Regions from separate parts of the Erwinia pyri genome, predicted to be linked through region 3. Evidence: predicted binding sites of a transcription regulator. Region 3 holds the regulator's gene; each other region holds the start of a gene.
The links. The regulator PurR, encoded in region 3, represses purine synthesis genes. The targets are predictions, from matches to a motif close to CANGCAAACGTTTGCNTG.
Positions count from the first base shown of each region.

Region 1: the regulator PurR is predicted to act here: its motif matches at 1,539-1,556, upstream of serA (phosphoglycerate dehydrogenase).
Region 2: the regulator PurR is predicted to act here: its motif matches at 1,861-1,878, upstream of purE (5-(carboxyamino)imidazole ribonucleotide mutase).

Region 1 covers NZ_CP132353.1:861,422-864,697, forward strand. The annotation lists gene Q3V30_RS04060 (LysR family transcriptional regulator ArgP) at 1-501, opposite strand, end outside; gene rpiA (ribose-5-phosphate isomerase RpiA) at 696-1,355, shown strand; gene serA (phosphoglycerate dehydrogenase) at 1,660-2,895, shown strand; gene Q3V30_RS04075 (5-formyltetrahydrofolate cyclo-ligase) at 3,003-3,276, opposite strand, start outside.
Region 2 covers NZ_CP132353.1:3,353,464-3,356,739, forward strand. The annotation lists gene Q3V30_RS15895 (hypothetical protein) at 1-44, opposite strand, end outside; gene Q3V30_RS15900 (hypothetical protein) at 54-260, opposite strand; gene ppiB (peptidylprolyl isomerase B) at 605-1,099, shown strand; gene Q3V30_RS15910 (UDP-2,3-diacylglucosamine diphosphatase) at 1,099-1,824, shown strand; gene purE (5-(carboxyamino)imidazole ribonucleotide mutase) at 1,969-2,478, shown strand; gene purK (5-(carboxyamino)imidazole ribonucleotide synthase) at 2,475-3,276, shown strand, end outside.
Region 3 covers NZ_CP132353.1:2,008,445-2,011,720, forward strand. The annotation lists gene punC (purine nucleoside transporter PunC) at 1-510, opposite strand, end outside; gene punR (DNA-binding transcriptional activator PunR) at 623-1,537, shown strand; gene purR (HTH-type transcriptional repressor PurR) at 1,612-2,637, opposite strand; gene cydH (cytochrome bd-I oxidase subunit CydH) at 2,917-3,006, shown strand; gene Q3V30_RS09345 (C40 family peptidase) at 3,045-3,276, opposite strand, start outside.

The sequences.
Region 1 (3,276 bases), 1.1 Mb from region 3:
GACAAACAGGTAATCCAGCGCGCCGAGCCGATCAACCAGGCAACTTGGCAGCGGCTGCGGCTGAATACTCACTGCCCCAACCACTTCCCCGCGACGCAAGCGCTCCTGGGTACGGCTCTCATCCTCTACCTGCAAATTCAGGCGGACCGGAGAGTCCGTTAACACGGTTTTCAGCGCCGGGAGCAGCCAGGTTGCCAGACTGTCGGCGTTGACCGCCAGCGAGAGCAGCAGAGGCGTGGTTCCGCCGTTTTCATCACCCAGCCACTGCTCTTCCAGCAGCTCGACCTGGTGCAGCAGCGCCAGCAGCTTTTGTCCCTGCTCAGTAGGGCGCGGCGGCACGGTGCGCACCAGCAACGGCTGACCAAACATATTTTCCAGCTGTTTGATCCGCTGGGAAACAGCCGACTGAGTAATACAAAGCTTTTGCGCTGCGCGCTCAAAGCCGCGCTCGCGAATGACGGCATCCAGCGCCTGAAGCGTTCGATAATCCGGGCGTTTCATTGTGGGTATAAACTCTCTTTCAGGTGTGGAAACTGCACTATGCCATAAATTTGTCATTTTCCCCCAGGGCAATAAACACTTTATCGCTTTGTGGGCCCGCTTCCAAACTGCCAACAAATGCCGCGTGAAGGCGGTGATTTCTCTCCCGGTTGTTTTATACTGGCGCCACGATCCCATCGGAATTGAAACTGACCATGACACAGGATGAACTGAAAAAAGCCGTTGGCTGGGCCGCGCTGGACTACGTGACCCCAGGTACCATTGTTGGCGTAGGAACGGGTTCCACTGCCGCGCACTTTATCGATGCCTTAGGCTCCATCAGGCATCAGATTGACGGGGCGGTCTCCAGCTCGGAGGCTTCTACCGAAAAGCTGAAAGCGCTGGGTATTCCGGTCTTCGATCTCAATGAGGTTGATTCTCTCGCTGTCTATGTTGATGGCGCGGATGAGATCAACGGCATGATGCAGATGATCAAAGGCGGCGGCGCGGCCTTAACGCGGGAAAAAATCATCTCTGCCGTTGCGGATAAGTTTGTCTGCATCGCCGATGAATCCAAGCAGGTGGATGTGCTGGGCCGTTTTCCTCTGCCGGTAGAGGTGATCCCTATGGCGCGCAGCTATGTGGCGAGAGAACTGGTCAAGCTGGGTGGCCTGCCGGAATACCGCCAGCATGTGCTGACCGATAACGGCAATATCATCCTCGACGTGCATAACCTGAAGATCCTTGATGCAGTTGCGCTGGAAATTGCCATTAATGCGCTGCCCGGCGTGGTGACGGTGGGGCTGTTTGCGGCGCGTTCAGCCGACGTTGCGCTGATCGGCACGGCCAACGGCGTGAAGACCATACAAAAATGATCTTACCGGCGCCGGACCGGTGCCGGCTATTTTCAGCTAAAAAAACATCTTTTATGACAGCGGTGAAATTTGGTGACTTATGTCACATAACAGACCGCCGCAGGGCAATCCTGCTGATCCTACCGCATGCACCGTGATTATCTGCCGAAATGTACTGCCACTCCCCGTCGCCATGCTACCCGCCAGGTAATCGTTTGTATTGCCGCAGGGCGAAAATTTGATATTTTGACAGAAGGCTAACTTATACCCGGGTTAAGAGAGGGATAAGCTGGCACTTCTGAAGTCTGCTAAATAGGGTCGGGAAATGGCAAAAGTATCACTGGAGAAAGACAAGATTAAGTTCCTGCTGGTGGAAGGCGTCCACCAGAGCGCGGTGGAAAACCTGCGTGCATCAGGGTACACCAACATTGAATTTCACAAGGGTGCGCTGGACAGTGAAGCGCTGAAAGAGTCGATCCGCGATGCGCATTTCATCGGTATCCGTTCGCGTACCAACCTCACTGAAGAGATTTTCGCCGCGGCAGAAAAACTGGTGGCGGTAGGCTGCTTCTGTATCGGCACCAATCAGGTTGACCTGAATGCAGCCGCTAAGCGCGGCGTGCCGGTATTCAACGCGCCATTCTCCAATACCCGATCCGTAGCAGAGCTGGTTATCGGCGAGCTGCTGTTGATGCTGCGCGGCGTGCCGGCAGCCAATGCCAAAGCCCACCGCGGCATCTGGAACAAACTGGCGGTGGGATCTTACGAGGCCCGTGGCAAAAAGCTGGGGATCATCGGTTATGGCCATATCGGCATGCAGCTGGGCGTGCTGGCAGAGAGCCTGGGCATGCACGTGTTCTTCTATGATATTGAGAACAAGCTGCCGCTGGGTAACGCCACCCAGGTTCGCTATCTCTCTGACCTGCTGAACATGAGTGATGTGGTCAGCCTGCACGTGCCGGAAACCCTCTCCACCCAGAACATGATGGGCGCAGAGGAGCTGGCGATGATGAAGCCGGGCGCGCTGCTGATCAACGCCTCTCGCGGCACCGTGGTGGATATCCCCGCGCTGTGTAAAGTGCTGGCGGATAAGCATCTTGCGGGCGCAGCGATCGACGTTTTCCCGGAAGAGCCAGCCACCAACAGCGATCCGTTCAACTCGCCGCTGTGTGAGTTTGATAACGTGATCCTGACGCCGCACATTGGCGGCTCAACGCAGGAAGCGCAGGAGAACATCGGGATTGAAGTAGCCGGTAAGCTGGCGAAATACTCCGATAACGGCTCCACGCTCTCTGCCGTTAACTTCCCGGAAGTTTCGCTGCCGATGCATGGCGACCAGAGCCGCCTGCTGCATATCCATGAGAACCGTCCTGGCGTGCTGACGGCCATCAACAACATCTTTGCTGGTCAGGGCATCAACATCGCCGCCCAGTACCTGCAAACGACCCCGCAGATGGGGTATGTGGTGATCGATATCGACGCGCCGCAGGATGTTGCCAATACCGCGCTGCAGCTGATGAAAGCGATCCCGGGGACTATTCGCGCCCGCCTGCTGTTCTAAGCATGAGCGGCAGAAGCTGAATCTGGCTTTCTGGCTGACATAGCCGCTTTATCCGCGCTGGCAGTAAAGCCCCGACAGATTTTCTGCCGGGGCTTTGTTTTATCTGCTTACCACTGCCAGATATGTGAAGGGGTAATAATGGCTGGCAGCGGCACGTCCCACTCTGCCACCGGCAGCTCATCGACCTGCTGACAGTCATGCGCCAGACCCACCGGCAGACAGCCGTGCTGCTGCCAGTTTTGCAGCGTGCGGTCATAAAAGCCGCCGCCCATTCCCAGACGCTGTCCCTGACGGTCAAAGGCCACCAGCGGCACCATCACCAGATCCAGCTCATCCAGCGTCGCCAGATGGCGTATATCCAGCGGCGGCTCAGGAATGTTC
Region 2 (3,276 bases), 1.3 Mb from region 3:
CAAAACCCACAAACCAGAACAATCATGATAACCAGAGGCCCCATCGGTTAACCTTATCCTTTTCTGGCCAGCTCTTCCATTCGGGCGCGCATAGAAGCCTGCACCTGTCGGTTGTTCATATTTAACGAGGCGTTGCCGTTTGCATCGGTGGTAATTTTACTCTCAACAGATTGCTGCACATCCTGACGTGTAGCGTTTTGCATCATTTTCCCGGGCGCAGCTAACAGTTTGCCCAGCCCACGTCGCAACAGATCGCTCATATATCCTCCTGCCAGGGTATTAACTTTTGGCGATGAAGGTAATATTAGCCCCATCAGCCCTGCCGCATCTTCTGTTTTTTCTTTAATGCGTGGTGTACCGCATTTTATTGTACCGCGCAACAAATAACCACTTGTCAAAGCGCGTTAATAAACAAATAAAGCCAGGCGTGCGCTTTATTCTGTAGGGAATGAGATCAGCCTTTGACCCCGCCAGCTTTATGCAGTGGTGCTGACTCGTCATCACATTTTGTGATATAAAAGCCCTCTGTTAATAGCGTGCTGGCATCGCAAGGTCGCCGGCACCGCCTTCCCATTCACCACTCCAACCTTTACAGGATGAGAATATGGTCACTTTCCAGACAAATCATGGCGATATCGTTATCAAAACCTTCGATGACAAAGCGCCAGCTACAGTTGCAAACTTCCTGGATTACTGCCGTGAAGGTTTCTACGACAACACCATTTTCCACCGTGTTATCAACGGCTTCATGGTTCAGGGCGGCGGCTTCGAGCCGGGCATGATCCAGAAAGCAACCAAAGAAGAGATCCGCAACGAAGCCAGCAACGGCCTGAAAAACACCAAAGGTACGCTGGCTATGGCGCGCACTCAGGCGCCTCACTCCGCTACCGCGCAGTTCTTCATTAACGTGGCAGACAACGACTTCCTGAACTTCCGCGACGAAAGCCTGCAGGGTTGGGGTTACTGCGTGTTTGCTGAAGTGGTTGAAGGCATGGACGTTGTTGAGAAAATCAAAGCAGTGGCTACCGGCCGTAGCGGCATGCACCAGGACGTGCCTAAAGATGACGTTGTGATCCAGAAAGTCACCGTCAGCGAATAATGCCTCACGCGCTGTTTATCGCAGATCTGCATCTGTGCAAAGAAGAACCGGCAATTACTGCCGGTTTTCTTGCTTTTTTACGCCGCGATGCGCTGAAAGCGGAGGCGCTCTATATCCTCGGCGACCTGTTTGAAGCCTGGATTGGCGATGACGATCCTGAGCCGCTGCACGCTGAGATCGCCGCCGCACTGCGCGAGCTTCAGCAACAAAACATCCCCTGCTACTTTATCCACGGTAATCGTGACTTTCTGATAGGTCGTCGCTTTGCGGCTGCCAGCGGCATGACGTTGCTGCCGGAAGAGCAGGTAGTGACGCTCTACAATAAACAGATCCTTATTATGCACGGCGATACGTTATGTACCGATGATGAAGGTTATCAGCGCTTCCGGCGCAAGGTGCAGCAGCGCTGGCTGCAAAAGCTGTTTCTGGCTCTGCCGCTGTTTGTCCGTCAGCGTATTGCGGTAAAAATGCGTGCGGGCAGTAAAGAGGCTAACAGCAGTAAAGCGAGTGCCATCATGGATGTGAATGCTCAGGCTGTAAAAGAGACGATGGCCCGCCAGCGGGTGAACACCTTAATTCACGGTCACACTCATCGTCCTGCCGTTCATCAGCTTGAAGTAAACGGTCTACCCGCTAAACGCCTGGTGCTGGGTGCCTGGCATACTGAAGGCTCGATGATCCTCGTCAGCGAGCATGAAACCACGCTTATTTCCTTCCCTTTCTGACCGGCAAAAAAATGGGGCAAATGCCCGCCTGAAGCCTGGGCAAACGTTTTCCTTGCTGCACAGTCATGCTATTCTCTTTGCCCTTCCCATCTGAGTGCCTGGGCAGTCAGATGATGTATGTCAAATCACAGGAGTCAGACCCGCATGTCATCCAACGCCGCACCGGCCCGCATTGCTATTGTTATGGGTTCCAAAAGTGACTGGGCAACCATGCAATTTGCCGCGGACATTCTCACCAGCCTGGCCGTGCCCTTCCAGTGTGAAGTGGTTTCAGCACACCGTACGCCGGACAAGCTGTTCAGCTTTGCCGAACAGGCTGCGGATAACGGTATTCAGGTGATTATCGCGGGCGCAGGCGGGGCAGCGCATTTACCGGGCATGCTGGCAGCGAAAACGCTGGTGCCGGTGCTGGGCGTGCCGGTGCAGAGTGCGGCACTGAGCGGCGTGGACAGCCTCTACTCTATCGTGCAGATGCCACGCGGCATTCCGGTGGGCACGCTGGCCATCGGTAAAGCCGGGGCGGCCAATGCCGCTTTACTGGCGGCGCAAATTCTGGCTATCCATGATGCCGACCTCTCTTCGCGACTGGCCAACTGGCGTCAGACGCAGACGGATGAAGTGTTGAATAACCCGGACCCGCGGGAGGAAGCATGAAGCCGGTTTGCGTATTAGGCAATGGTCAGCTTGGCCGTATGCTGCGCCAGGCGGGTGAACCGCTGGGTATCGCTGTTTATCCTGTCGGGCTGGACGCTGAGCCGGAAGCGCTGCCAATCCATCAAAGCGTGATTACTGCCGAAATCGAGCGCTGGCCCGAAACCGCGTTGACGCGCGAATTGGCGAACCATACGGCGTTTGTGAACCGCGACATTTTTCCCCGTCTGGCCGACCGGCTGACGCAAAAGCAGCTCCTTGATCAACTGGGCCTGGCAACAGCGCCCTGGCAGCTGCTGGCAGAGAAGGCAGAATGGCCGCAGGTCTTTGCCTCCCTGGGCGAGCTGGCGATCGTTAAGCGCCGTACAGGGGGTTATGATGGCCGGGGTCAGTGGCGTTTACGGGCTGGTGAAACAGAGAGTCTGCCAGCTGACTGTTACGGCGAGTGCATTGTTGAACAGGGTATTAATTTCTCAGGTGAAGTTTCTCTGGTTGGCGCCCGCGCCCACGATGGCAGCACCGTATTTTATCCGCTGACTCACAATCTGCATCAGGAGGGGATCCTGCGCACCAGCGTTGTGTTGCCTGAACCCGATCCTGCCCGGCAAAAACAGGCTGAAACCATGCTGTCAGCCATTATGGATGAGCTGCAGTATGTCGGTGTGATGGCGATGGAGTGTTTCGTGGTGCCGCAAGGGCTGCTGATTAACGAACTGGCTCCCCGGGTACATAACAGCGGCCACTGGACACAGAATGGCGCATCCATCAGCCAGTTCGAGCTGCATCTGCGGGCGATTCTGA
Region 3 (3,276 bases):
AACCGCAATCAGCAATAGCGTGATAAAAATGGCCCGCCAGCTAAAGTGGTTAAGCAGCCAGGCACCCAGCAGCGGAGCCAGCGCTGGCGAAAGGGCTACCAGCGGCATAATAGAGGCAAAGACGCGGTTAGCCTGGGCGGCCGGATAGCGGTCAACCACCAGCGCCTGCCAGCTCACTGCGGCGGCACAGATGCCGATGGCCTGCGCAAATCGAAGCGCCAGCAGCAGGGAAGCAGATTCAACCCACCACATAGCGGCACAGCTGATGGCAAACAGGCTCAGGCCCATCAGCAGCACGGGCTTACGGCCAATACGATCGGACAGCGGCCCCCAGATCAGCTGACCGCTGGCAAAACCGGCCAGAAACAGGCTGAGGCTGGCGCTGATGATGCCCGCGCTGGTTTGCAAATCTTGTTGCATAGCGATAAAAGCAGGCAGGTACATATCGGTGGCGAGGAAACCCGCAACGCTGAGCAGCGCGAGGTAAACTATAAATCCTTTTCCAGGCATTTTTTTCTCTTTATGGGTAATGAATCGAACGCCGCAGAGTGTAATCGCGTGTCAATCAGCTTGTGAAACGGTAATATTTGCCTGTTCCCTCCAAAAAATTTGCAGGCAGGTTATGTGGTCAGAACACGCTTTGGAAGTCGTTGATGCCGTAGCACGCTCCGGCAGTTTCACCGCAGCTGCGGCAGAGCTGCATCGGGTCCCCTCAGCTATCAGCTATACAGTGCGGCAGCTGGAGGAGTGGCTGGCGGTTCCCCTGTTTGAACGGCGGCATCGGGATGTGGTGCTGACCGAAGCGGGACGGGTATTTGTGCAGGAAGGGCGTAGTGTTATCAAAAAAATGCTCGCCACCCGACGGCAGTGTCAGCAGGTGGCAAACGGCTGGCGCGGACAGATCAACATTGCCGTCGATCGGATAGTCAAACCACAGCGCACGCGCCAGCTGGTGGTGGACTTCTATCGCCACTTTCCGGATATGGAGCTGCATCTCTCGCCAGAGGTGTTCAATGGTGTCTGGGATGCGCTGGCCGATGGCCGGGTTGATGTGGCCATCGGGGCGACTCAGGCTATTCCGGTAGGCGGCCGTTTTGCCTTTCGCGATATGGGAGCACTGAACTGGCGCTGTGTGGTAGCGGCAGATCATCCTCTGGCGCAGCACAAGGAGCAGGTAATCATTGAAGAGGCGATCCGGGAGTGGCCTTCGCTGGTGCTGGAGGATACCTCGCGGGCACTCCCCAAGCGAACAACCTGGACCCTGGATAACCAGCGGCGGCTGGTGGTGCCGGACTGGGAAAGCGCCTTCGACTGTCTGTCAGCCGGGCTTTGCGTGGGCATGGTGCCGGGACATTTTGCCCGGCCTCTGTTGAAACAGGGCACGCTGCACGAGCTTAAGCTTGCTGCCGCTTTTCCCGACAGTCCCTGCTGCGTCAGCTGGTCTGAACAGCAGGCTTCACCGGCGCTGAGCTGGCTACTCGATTATTTGGGAGAAAGCGATACGCTGAACAGCGAATGGCTGCGTGAGGAAGAATAACAAAGCGGGTAAACAGCGCAGGCCAGGGGCAGAGTATGCCCCTGGCTGCAGGAGGAGAGAGGTGCACAAGTCGTTTAGCGGCGGTAATCCAGGAAAGGACCGTCGGCGACCGAGCGACGTTCAATCAGTGAAGGATGCACCTCAATGGTCTGCGGATCTTCCCGTTTGCTGGTGATGCGGTCCAGCAGCATATCGAAGGCGGTCTCGCCCAAACGCTCTTTTGGCTGATGGACGGTAGTCAGCGCTGGCGTAAAGTAACGGGCGTTGCGCACGTTATCATAACCGATCACCGATATATCCTGCGGGACCCGCAGGCCCATTTCGTCCGCAGCGCAAATTGCGCCCATGGCCATGACGTCACCGCCACAAAAGACCGCCGTCGGGCGCTGCTTTTGCGACAAAATCTGCTGCATCGCCTGATAGCCAGACTCCGGTTCGAAATCACCCTGCACCAGCCACTCTTTTCGCAGCGTAATATTGGCTTCAGCTAGCGCTTTCAGGAAGCCGGCATGGCGACCGCCGCCGGTGTTGCGCTCCATCTGCCCGGGGATCACGCCGATATCGCGGTGACCACGATCGATCAGATAGCGCCCGGCCAGATAGCCGCCCTCAAAAGCGTTATCCAGCACGGTATCTGTAAAGTCACCGCGGGACTCGCCCCAGTCCATTACCACCATCGGGATATTGCGGTTCTCTTCCAGCATCCTGATCAGCGGATCGGGATACTCTGAGCACATCACCAGCAGACCATCCACGCGCTTTTGCGCCATCATCGACAGATAGGCCTGCTGCTTTTGCAGATCGTTATGGGCATTGCCCAGGATCAGGGTATAGCCTTTTGCGAAGCAGCAGTTCTCCACCGCCTCGATAATCTCGGCAAAATAGGGCGCTTCGCTGGAGGTGGCTAACAGACCAATGGTTCTGGTGTGATTAACCTTCAGGCTACGGGCCACTGCACTGGGGGAGTAGTGCAGCGATTTAATTGCAGCCCAGACGGCCTCCCGCGTCTCTTCGGCGACAAAGCGGGTTTTATTGATGACGTGGGAAACGGTGGTGGTCGACACCCCGGCCTGTTTTGCCACATCTTTAATTGTTGCCATGAACTAGCTACTCCTGCGCTTATCTCAACATGTTGATAAGGCTGTTGTTAATCGTTTGCCTGGTAAGAATAAAACCTGACGTCTTAAATCATTTTTTTATGTTGCTGTCGGATTCGTCAGGAAGGAAAAGAGTGGTCACCCGCAGAACAGTGAAGATAAGCGAGCGTTGCGCAACAAAAAAAGAATTCTAACAAGGCTGAGCAGAGAAAACGAGATTTTTACCGCTAAGTATGGGAAAATTGGTAACACCATAAACTGTAGGGCTATTCAGGAAGAAAAATGGATACCGATTTAAAGTTCTCACTACTGACCACGGTTTGCGCACTGGCGATGATTATGGCGTTCAGCTTTACCGCCATCATGCACTAGTCTGAACAGGGGCCAGGCAACTGGCCCCTGTATCACTTTTAACGAATGGTTTTCGGCGTCATCATCCGACGGGCGCCAATATAGTGGCGCTGCCAGTAATCTTCGCCCAGCGCACTGACCTGGATATCCTTGCCGGTGCGCGGGGACTGAATGAACTTACCGTCACCCAGATAGACGCCCACATGATCGGCAGCGCCGCGGCCATTAATGCGGAAGAAGACAAGATCCCCTTTTTCCAGCTCATCACGTTTGATTGAGGCGGCATCGCGC